Regions from separate parts of the Mycobacterium sp. IDUB_24 genome, predicted to be linked through region 2. Evidence: predicted binding sites of a transcription regulator. Region 2 holds the regulator's gene; each other region holds the start of a gene.
What was found. Region 2 encodes LexA, which represses DNA repair genes until DNA is damaged. Its sites were predicted from a motif close to CGAACANNTGTTCG; they were not measured.

Region 1 (2,268 bases), on a different contig from region 2:
GAGGCCACCACCGCTGTTCCGAATCGCTGGGCCAGCCCGGCCAGGACGGCATTGCGCTCATCGTCACACGGATGGCCGTGATGGGTGAGTTCGATGCTGACCCGGTCAGCCCCGAAGCGATCCACCAGATCGGCCAGTGCAGCGGCGGCAGCCTCTGGGCCGCCATGGGAAAGCGCCTGGCGGACATGACCTTTACGACAGCCAGTGAGGATGTGCCAGTGCCCACCGGCAGCCTCGGTGAGCCCGTCGAAGTCGTAGCGGGGCTTACCCTTCTCGCCACCGGCCAGGTGGGCCTTGGCGATCTCGCGGGACAACCGCCGGTACCCCTCCGGCCCACGGGCCAGCACCAGCAGATGCGGGCCGGGCGGATCAGGATCCTCGGTGCGGGGGACGTTGCCCAACGACAACTCGGCACCGAACACCGTGGCCACGTCCAACTCCCTGGCCGCCTCGGCGAAGCGAACCACACCGTAGAGCCCGTCGTGATCGGTCAGCGCGATCGCCCGAAGGTTCAGCCGGGCCGCCTCCTCGACCAGTTCCTCCGGCGTGCTCGCACCGTCGAGGAAGCTGTACGCCGAATGCGTGTGCAGCTCGGCATAACGGACCGACGTTCGCGACCGGTCGAGCTCCGGCGGCTGGTAGCTGCCGCGCTTACGCGACCAGGCCGGGCCGTCCCCACCGTCACCCTCGGACTCCAACGGCAGGCCGGAACGGCGGGGCTTGCCATCCGCGGCGGGCCGGGGGTTACCAGAGAGCACCCGCTCCATCTCCGACCAGCTCGGTGGCCCGTTGTGCCAACCCACCGCACCAGTATATCGAACGCCTGTTCGAAACTTCACCTCGTGATGCCAATCACGCTGCCGCCCCCTACGATTCCTCTGGGCTGGGGATCGGCTGTGAGAGGACGGGCAATGGCATCGGCGTCAACGTCAGCATCAACCAGGTACATCGGCTACGTCGGTGGTGTCGCGGTGGCGGCAGGAGTCGGGGCGGCGCTCGCCGTGGCCGGCCAGGGCACTGCTCACGCTGATTCGACGGACGGTGCGTCCAAAGAGTCGACCAACAGCAGCGCATCGCAGCACGTCAACGCCGGACCCAAGGGCGGTCAGAGCAGGGCCGGTGGCGTCAAACGGGTCAAGCCACTGTCAAAGGTCAAAGACAGCGTCAAGGACAGCATCGACAAGCAGGCCGACAAGATCGAGAAGGCGGCCGCACGCGTCACCAAGACCGTTCAGGACGCCACGCCCGCCAAGCCGGTGGCCGTCACGCCCAAACCGAAGCCCAGCGCCGAGGAGTTCGAGGCCGGGCAGGTCGCCAAGCTCAAGGACCTGTTCTCCCCCAAGCAGGCGGCGGCTCCCAAGCCGGCGCCCGTGGAGGCCGACCAGTCGGACGCCGAGACCGTCGTGCAACCGGTGAGCAGGGCGCTCGTCACCCCGAAGGTCGGCGCCGTACAGACCCAGGCCGACACCTCAGACGATGTCCAGGCATGGAATCCCAACCCGTTCCGGGCCGACGATCCGGAGCCCACGGACATCCCCGAGCCGATCATGAATCTCCGGGACGCGTTGATGAACACCGCCCTTCCCGACGAACTCGACCCGTTCATCCGGGAAGCCACCGAGCAGATCTACCGGGGCAGTCAGATCGTGCCGTGGGTGAACGCCGTGATTCCGATCAGCAAGATCCTGCCGAGTCTGACGCCCGCCCTCGGCGATGACGCCGCGGCCCGCGATGCACGGCAGACGATCATCAACGAGCTGATCAAGACCACCCCGCCGGGATCGGCGGTGTACTACGGCTACGACATTGCCGTCGACCTGCTCAACATCGAAGACCAAGGCGCCGATCTCAAGGTCCAGGCCGTCGCAACGGTATGGGATCTGCTGGATCCGTTCCAGTTGGCGCACAACACCGGCAATTCCGGCATCGGCGGCTCTGTCGGCTAGCGCTGCGTCGTCCGGGTAGCGGGCCCTACTCCACGAGCGACGGTGTGTCGTGCCGGAGTGTCTCGCCCCGGAAGAACGCCGGGTTGACCGACCGCCAGACGAACATGAGCACGGCGCCCAGCAGCAGGATGCCGAAGCCCATGAAGAACACCAACCCGATACCGCCGATCGCAGCACCGCTGCCGTTCTCCGGGTTCATGCTCTCCCTGATCGCGATCACGAACACCAGAGCCAGCATGATTCCGCCGAGCAGGGGGAACAGGAACTTGAACACGATGTTGTGGGCGCTGGTGAACAACTCCCGACGGAAATACCAGACACA
Region 2 (2,268 bases):
TCTCGGCCCCCATCACCCCACCGAATTGGGCCACCAGGCCGAGCCACACCGTGATACCCGCGGCGACCAGGGCCAGCAACACCGTAGTGAGCGGCGTGATGGGCCGGCTGCGATGCGATGCCCGCGACATGAGCACTCCGGTTCCGCGGTAGCGGACCGTCCCGGCGGCGGGTCGGTCGGGGGCCGGCCGCTGCACCCGGCGCACCGGCCGTGCCGTACCGGTACCGAAGGTGGCGCTGCCCCTGGTGCCGGCACCGCCTCTGGCCCGGACGCGCTGCGATGGGGACTGCGGCACGGCCCGAACAGCGCGGGAACGACTATCGGCGGGGATATCGATGATCGCCATCTGACTGCCTTTCGGTGGGACGGTTTCGCTCTTGTGTTCGAACATACTCGCTCAAGTGTTCGATGGATAGAACATGTGATCGAACTGTTGCCAAACGATAGAACAGGGCACCGACAAGTTCGGCCCGCCAACCCGACGCACGGCCGGCAACCGCCCCCCAGCCCGCCCCACCAGCAGACACGCCGCAACACGCGTCGAACACATGTTTGATTAATGTCGGATCAACGACTACATTCGGCCCCATGAGCGACGACCGCAGCAGGGACGGCAAGACCGACAGCCCGGCCGGATCGGATGGCGCGGGTCCACGCCGGGCCGAGGGGCTCACCGACCGGCAACGCACCATTCTCGACGTGATCCGCGCGTCGGTGAACAGTCGCGGCTACCCGCCGAGCATCCGCGAGATCGGCGATGCGGTCGGTTTGACCTCGACCTCGTCGGTCGCCCATCAGTTGCGCACCCTGGAACGCAAGGGTTACCTGCGCCGGGATCCCAACCGCCCGCGCGCGGTCGACGTACGCGGCGCCGACGATCCGGCGGCCGCGGCGCTGGTGTCGACCGACGTGGCCGGCTCCGACGCGCTACCCGAACCGACGTTCGTGCCGGTGCTCGGGCGTATCGCCGCAGGCGGCCCGATCCTGGCCGAGCAGGCTGTCGAGGACGTCTTCCCGCTGCCCCGCGAACTGGTCGGCGAGGGGTCGCTGTTCCTGCTCAAGGTCGTGGGCGACTCGATGGTCGATGCCGCCATCTGTGACGGCGACTGGGTGGTGGTACGCCAGCAGAGCGTGGCCGACAACGGAGACATCGTGGCAGCCATGATCGACGGCGAAGCCACCGTCAAGACGTTCAAGCGGACCCGCGGTCAGGTCTGGCTGATGCCGCACAACCCGGCATACGACCCGATCCCGGGCAATGACGCCGCGGTGCTCGGCAAAGTAGTCACCGTGATCCGCAAGATCTGACCGACCGGAGGCGGACCCGGCTGCACCAGATGGTTGCCGGGTCCTGCCGCTCAGTCCGTGCGCACGAAGCCGTTCGTGCGGGCGAATTCCTCACTGGCGAACCAAATCTCCGCCACTGCGTCGTCATACTCACTGCTGTCTGGTGCCCAGTACCGGCCCGACTGGGTGTCCGCTTTGATCGGATACCCCTCCGGTGCGCGGTGCGGGTCCTCCAGCGGTAGATGAATGGCGGTGGCACTGGGTATCTCGTCGAGTTCGATGGCGGCGTGGCGCCCGCTGTGAGCGTCACCGCCGTGGGTCTCACTGCTGTAGGCCTCACCGCTGTAAGCCTCATTGCTGTAGGCCTCGGCCTCGGTGATGACGCGGGTCGGTGCGGTGTCGACGTTGTCCTGATCGCTGGGCACTGCCAGGCCGCTCAGCGCCGAGAATCCCTGCGCCCCGTGCACTCCGCCGGCCGGACCGCTCAGTGACCCGGTGTCCGCCAGTTCCTCCTCTTCGAGCTCCGCTTCGATGTCGTCGTCGTCGCCCTCGGCAACTTCCTCGAAGTCGGCGTCGATGGGCGTATCGAGGTCCTCGTCGTCGAAGTCGTCGTCCTCGAAATCGGACTCTTCATAGTCGTTTTCGAAGTCGTCATCGTCGTCGTAGTCGTCGAATCCCTGTTCCGGGCCGGCCAGCTGCGAGGAATCCTCCGGTGGTTCCTCGTCCTCGCCAGGTGCCCCGTAAACACCCGCCGCTCCGTTCGGGGCGGCCCATTGACTGACCGGGATGGCGATATCGGTTGGCCCGTCGTACGGAGACGCCGCCCCTGCCGGTTCCGCGCCCGGCCCGGCGAACCGCGCCGTCGCGGCCTCGCCGCCATAGGCGGCGCTCGGCCCATGAACGTTCGCCGCATCGGAGCCGCGATCATCGCGGTACTCGTCGTGGTCATACCCACGCGAGCCGTAGCGGGCCTCGTCGTAC
Region 3 (2,268 bases), on a different contig from region 2:
CAGCGGGACGCCGGCCAGGTCGAGGCCGGCCCGCACCATCTCGGCGGTGGCCGACGGATCCGTCATCAGCAGTGGCACCGCGCGCACCTGGACGCCCTCGATCTCGGCATCGTCACCCTCGTGTACCAGCCAGCCGTCCAGGATTCCCGTGCCCGACCGGGCGCCGAAGTGCCGGCCGACGGCCTGTGAGGTGGATTCCACACCGATGATGGACAGGCACTCATCAGCCATGCCGCGCAAGGGTTTTCCGTCGATGATGGGGGAGTAGCCGACCACCGGCGCCTTGGTCGAGCGCAGTGCGCCGCGGACGCCGGGGATCTGCAGGATCGGCCCGATGCTCACGACCGGATTCGACGGTGCCAGCAACACCACGTCCGCATCGGCGATCGCCTCGGCGACGCCCGGCGCCGCGGTTGCCTGTTCCGCACCGACGAACGCAAAGCTGTGCGAGGGCACCTGCGCGCGATAGCGCACCCACCACTCCTGGAAGTGGATGGCCCGTTTCTCGGCGTCTTCGGGGTCGGTGATGACCACGTGGGTCTCACTGCGGTCGTCGGTGACGGGCAGCAGCCGCGCTCCCGGCGACCAGCGCTTGCACAATGCCTCGGTGACCTGCGACAACGGGTAGCCGGCGCGCAGCATCTGGGTGCGGACCAAATGGGTGGCCAGGTCCCGGTCACCCAGGCCGAACCAGTCGGGTTGCACGCCGTAGGCGGCGAGTTCCTCCTTGGCGTGCCAGGTCTCGTCGCGGTGACCCCAGCCGCGTTCGGGATCGATACCGCCGCCCAGGGTGTACATGCAGGTGTCGAGGTCCGGGCAGATCCGGACGCCGTGCATCCAGGCGTCGTCACCCACGTTCACGATCGCGGTGAGTTCGTGCTTGCTGTCGCTCTCGGCGAACTGGCCGAGGCCCAACAGATGCTGTACCCCCAGCAAAAACCGGGCGCCTCCGACGCCGCCGACCAGAACGGTGATCTTCACAACGTCCGACCCTAAGCGCTGAGGGCGCGCGGATGGAAACGACGTCGTCACGGGCAGGACACGCCGATGTCGCGACGCGCCGATTTGACATAACGAGATGGTATGAATTCGCGCTCTGGCGCTTGACCCCGGCAGCTAACACGTGTGTAATCACATATGTGTCATTTCCCGGTCGGTGACCGATTCCGGTGTCGCGGACCGAGATTCGATCAACTGTTCGAATGGGGTGACCGCATATCGCAAGGGTGGGGCTCCACTTAGGATCTACGAGACCGAGTGAGGAGGCGGGGGATAATGTCTTATGAGAGCGGCGATTTCGATCATGTGGTCCGGTTTGACGATCGGCTACTCGGCTCGGTAGACAACGCACCGCACATCAACACGGGAACGACACCGATGGAGGCGGCCGGACGTCCTCAATTGAGTCTGGTTCCGGTGAGTTCGGTATCCGAACACATTGATGTTGATCCGGAAGACGAAGACGACCAATGGCAGGAACGTGCGCTTTGCGCACAGACCGACCCGGAGGCGTTCTTTCCGGAGAAGGGCGGGTCTACCCGCGAGGCCAAGCGCATCTGCCAAGGCTGCGAGGTCAAGGATGCCTGCCTTGACTATGCGCTCGCGCACGATGAGCGTTTCGGCATCTGGGGCGGATTGTCCGAACGCGAGCGCCGCCGGCTCAAACGCGGCATCATCTGACGCTCTCCGGCAGAGCGCTCATCGCATGATGCGGCGCTCGACGTCAGTCGTCGTCGATCGTTGGGTCGATGACTGACGGTTCAACCCCCAGATAGGTGGCCACCTGTGCCACCAGGATTTCATGCAGCAGGTCAGCTAGCTCATCGGATCCTTTGACCCGGCGCTCGATGGGCTTGCGGAACAAGACAATTCGAGCCCGGGTCGCATTTCCTCTGACGTCAACCCCGGCAGGTATCAGCCGCGCCAACGCGATCGGGCCATCGGCGATGACCTCAGGTGGCCATTGCACACTGTCGGGATCTTTCGGCGACATCCGCGGAATCTCATCGACGGCGACATCGAGATCTTTGATCCGTGAAGCCCACCGCCGCTCGATCGGCTCATATGCTTCGAGCACTGTCATGTCGAACCGCTCGGCGCGGCTACGCCAGCCGGGAACCGTGCGCGGAAGCAGCGGTCCGCGCATGTCGCGGCCGCGACGCGATCGCCATGGGTTGCGCTGGGCCACGGCGATGATCGTAACGGTTCGAGATCGGGGACCCGACCACTGCGCGTGTCCGGCACCGCACAGCGATCGTCCAAAGTAAT

Region 1: ACZYZF_RS11330 (error-prone DNA polymerase) is a predicted target of LexA. The motif match lies at 817-830, and genes of this name have one in related genera.
Region 3: cofD (2-phospho-L-lactate transferase) is a predicted target of LexA. The motif match lies at 1,188-1,201, and genes of this name have one in related genera.

The regions. Positions count from the first base shown of each region.
Region 1 is NZ_JBVAXO010000002.1:756,625-758,892, reverse strand. It holds gene ACZYZF_RS11330 (error-prone DNA polymerase) at 1-803, opposite strand, end outside; gene ACZYZF_RS11325 (hypothetical protein) at 912-1,946, shown strand; gene ACZYZF_RS11320 (APC family permease) at 1,972-2,268, opposite strand, start outside.
Region 2 is NZ_JBVAXO010000001.1:269,637-271,904, reverse strand. It holds gene ACZYZF_RS01335 (LysM peptidoglycan-binding domain-containing protein) at 1-346, opposite strand, end outside; gene lexA (transcriptional repressor LexA) at 589-1,308, shown strand; gene ACZYZF_RS01325 (LGFP repeat-containing protein) at 1,359-2,268, opposite strand, start outside.
Region 3 is NZ_JBVAXO010000010.1:42,030-44,297, reverse strand. It holds gene ACZYZF_RS28460 (coenzyme F420-0:L-glutamate ligase) at 1-1, opposite strand, end outside; gene cofD (2-phospho-L-lactate transferase) at 1-981, opposite strand, end outside; gene ACZYZF_RS28450 (WhiB family transcriptional regulator) at 1,276-1,680, shown strand; gene ACZYZF_RS28445 (metallopeptidase family protein) at 1,724-2,146, opposite strand.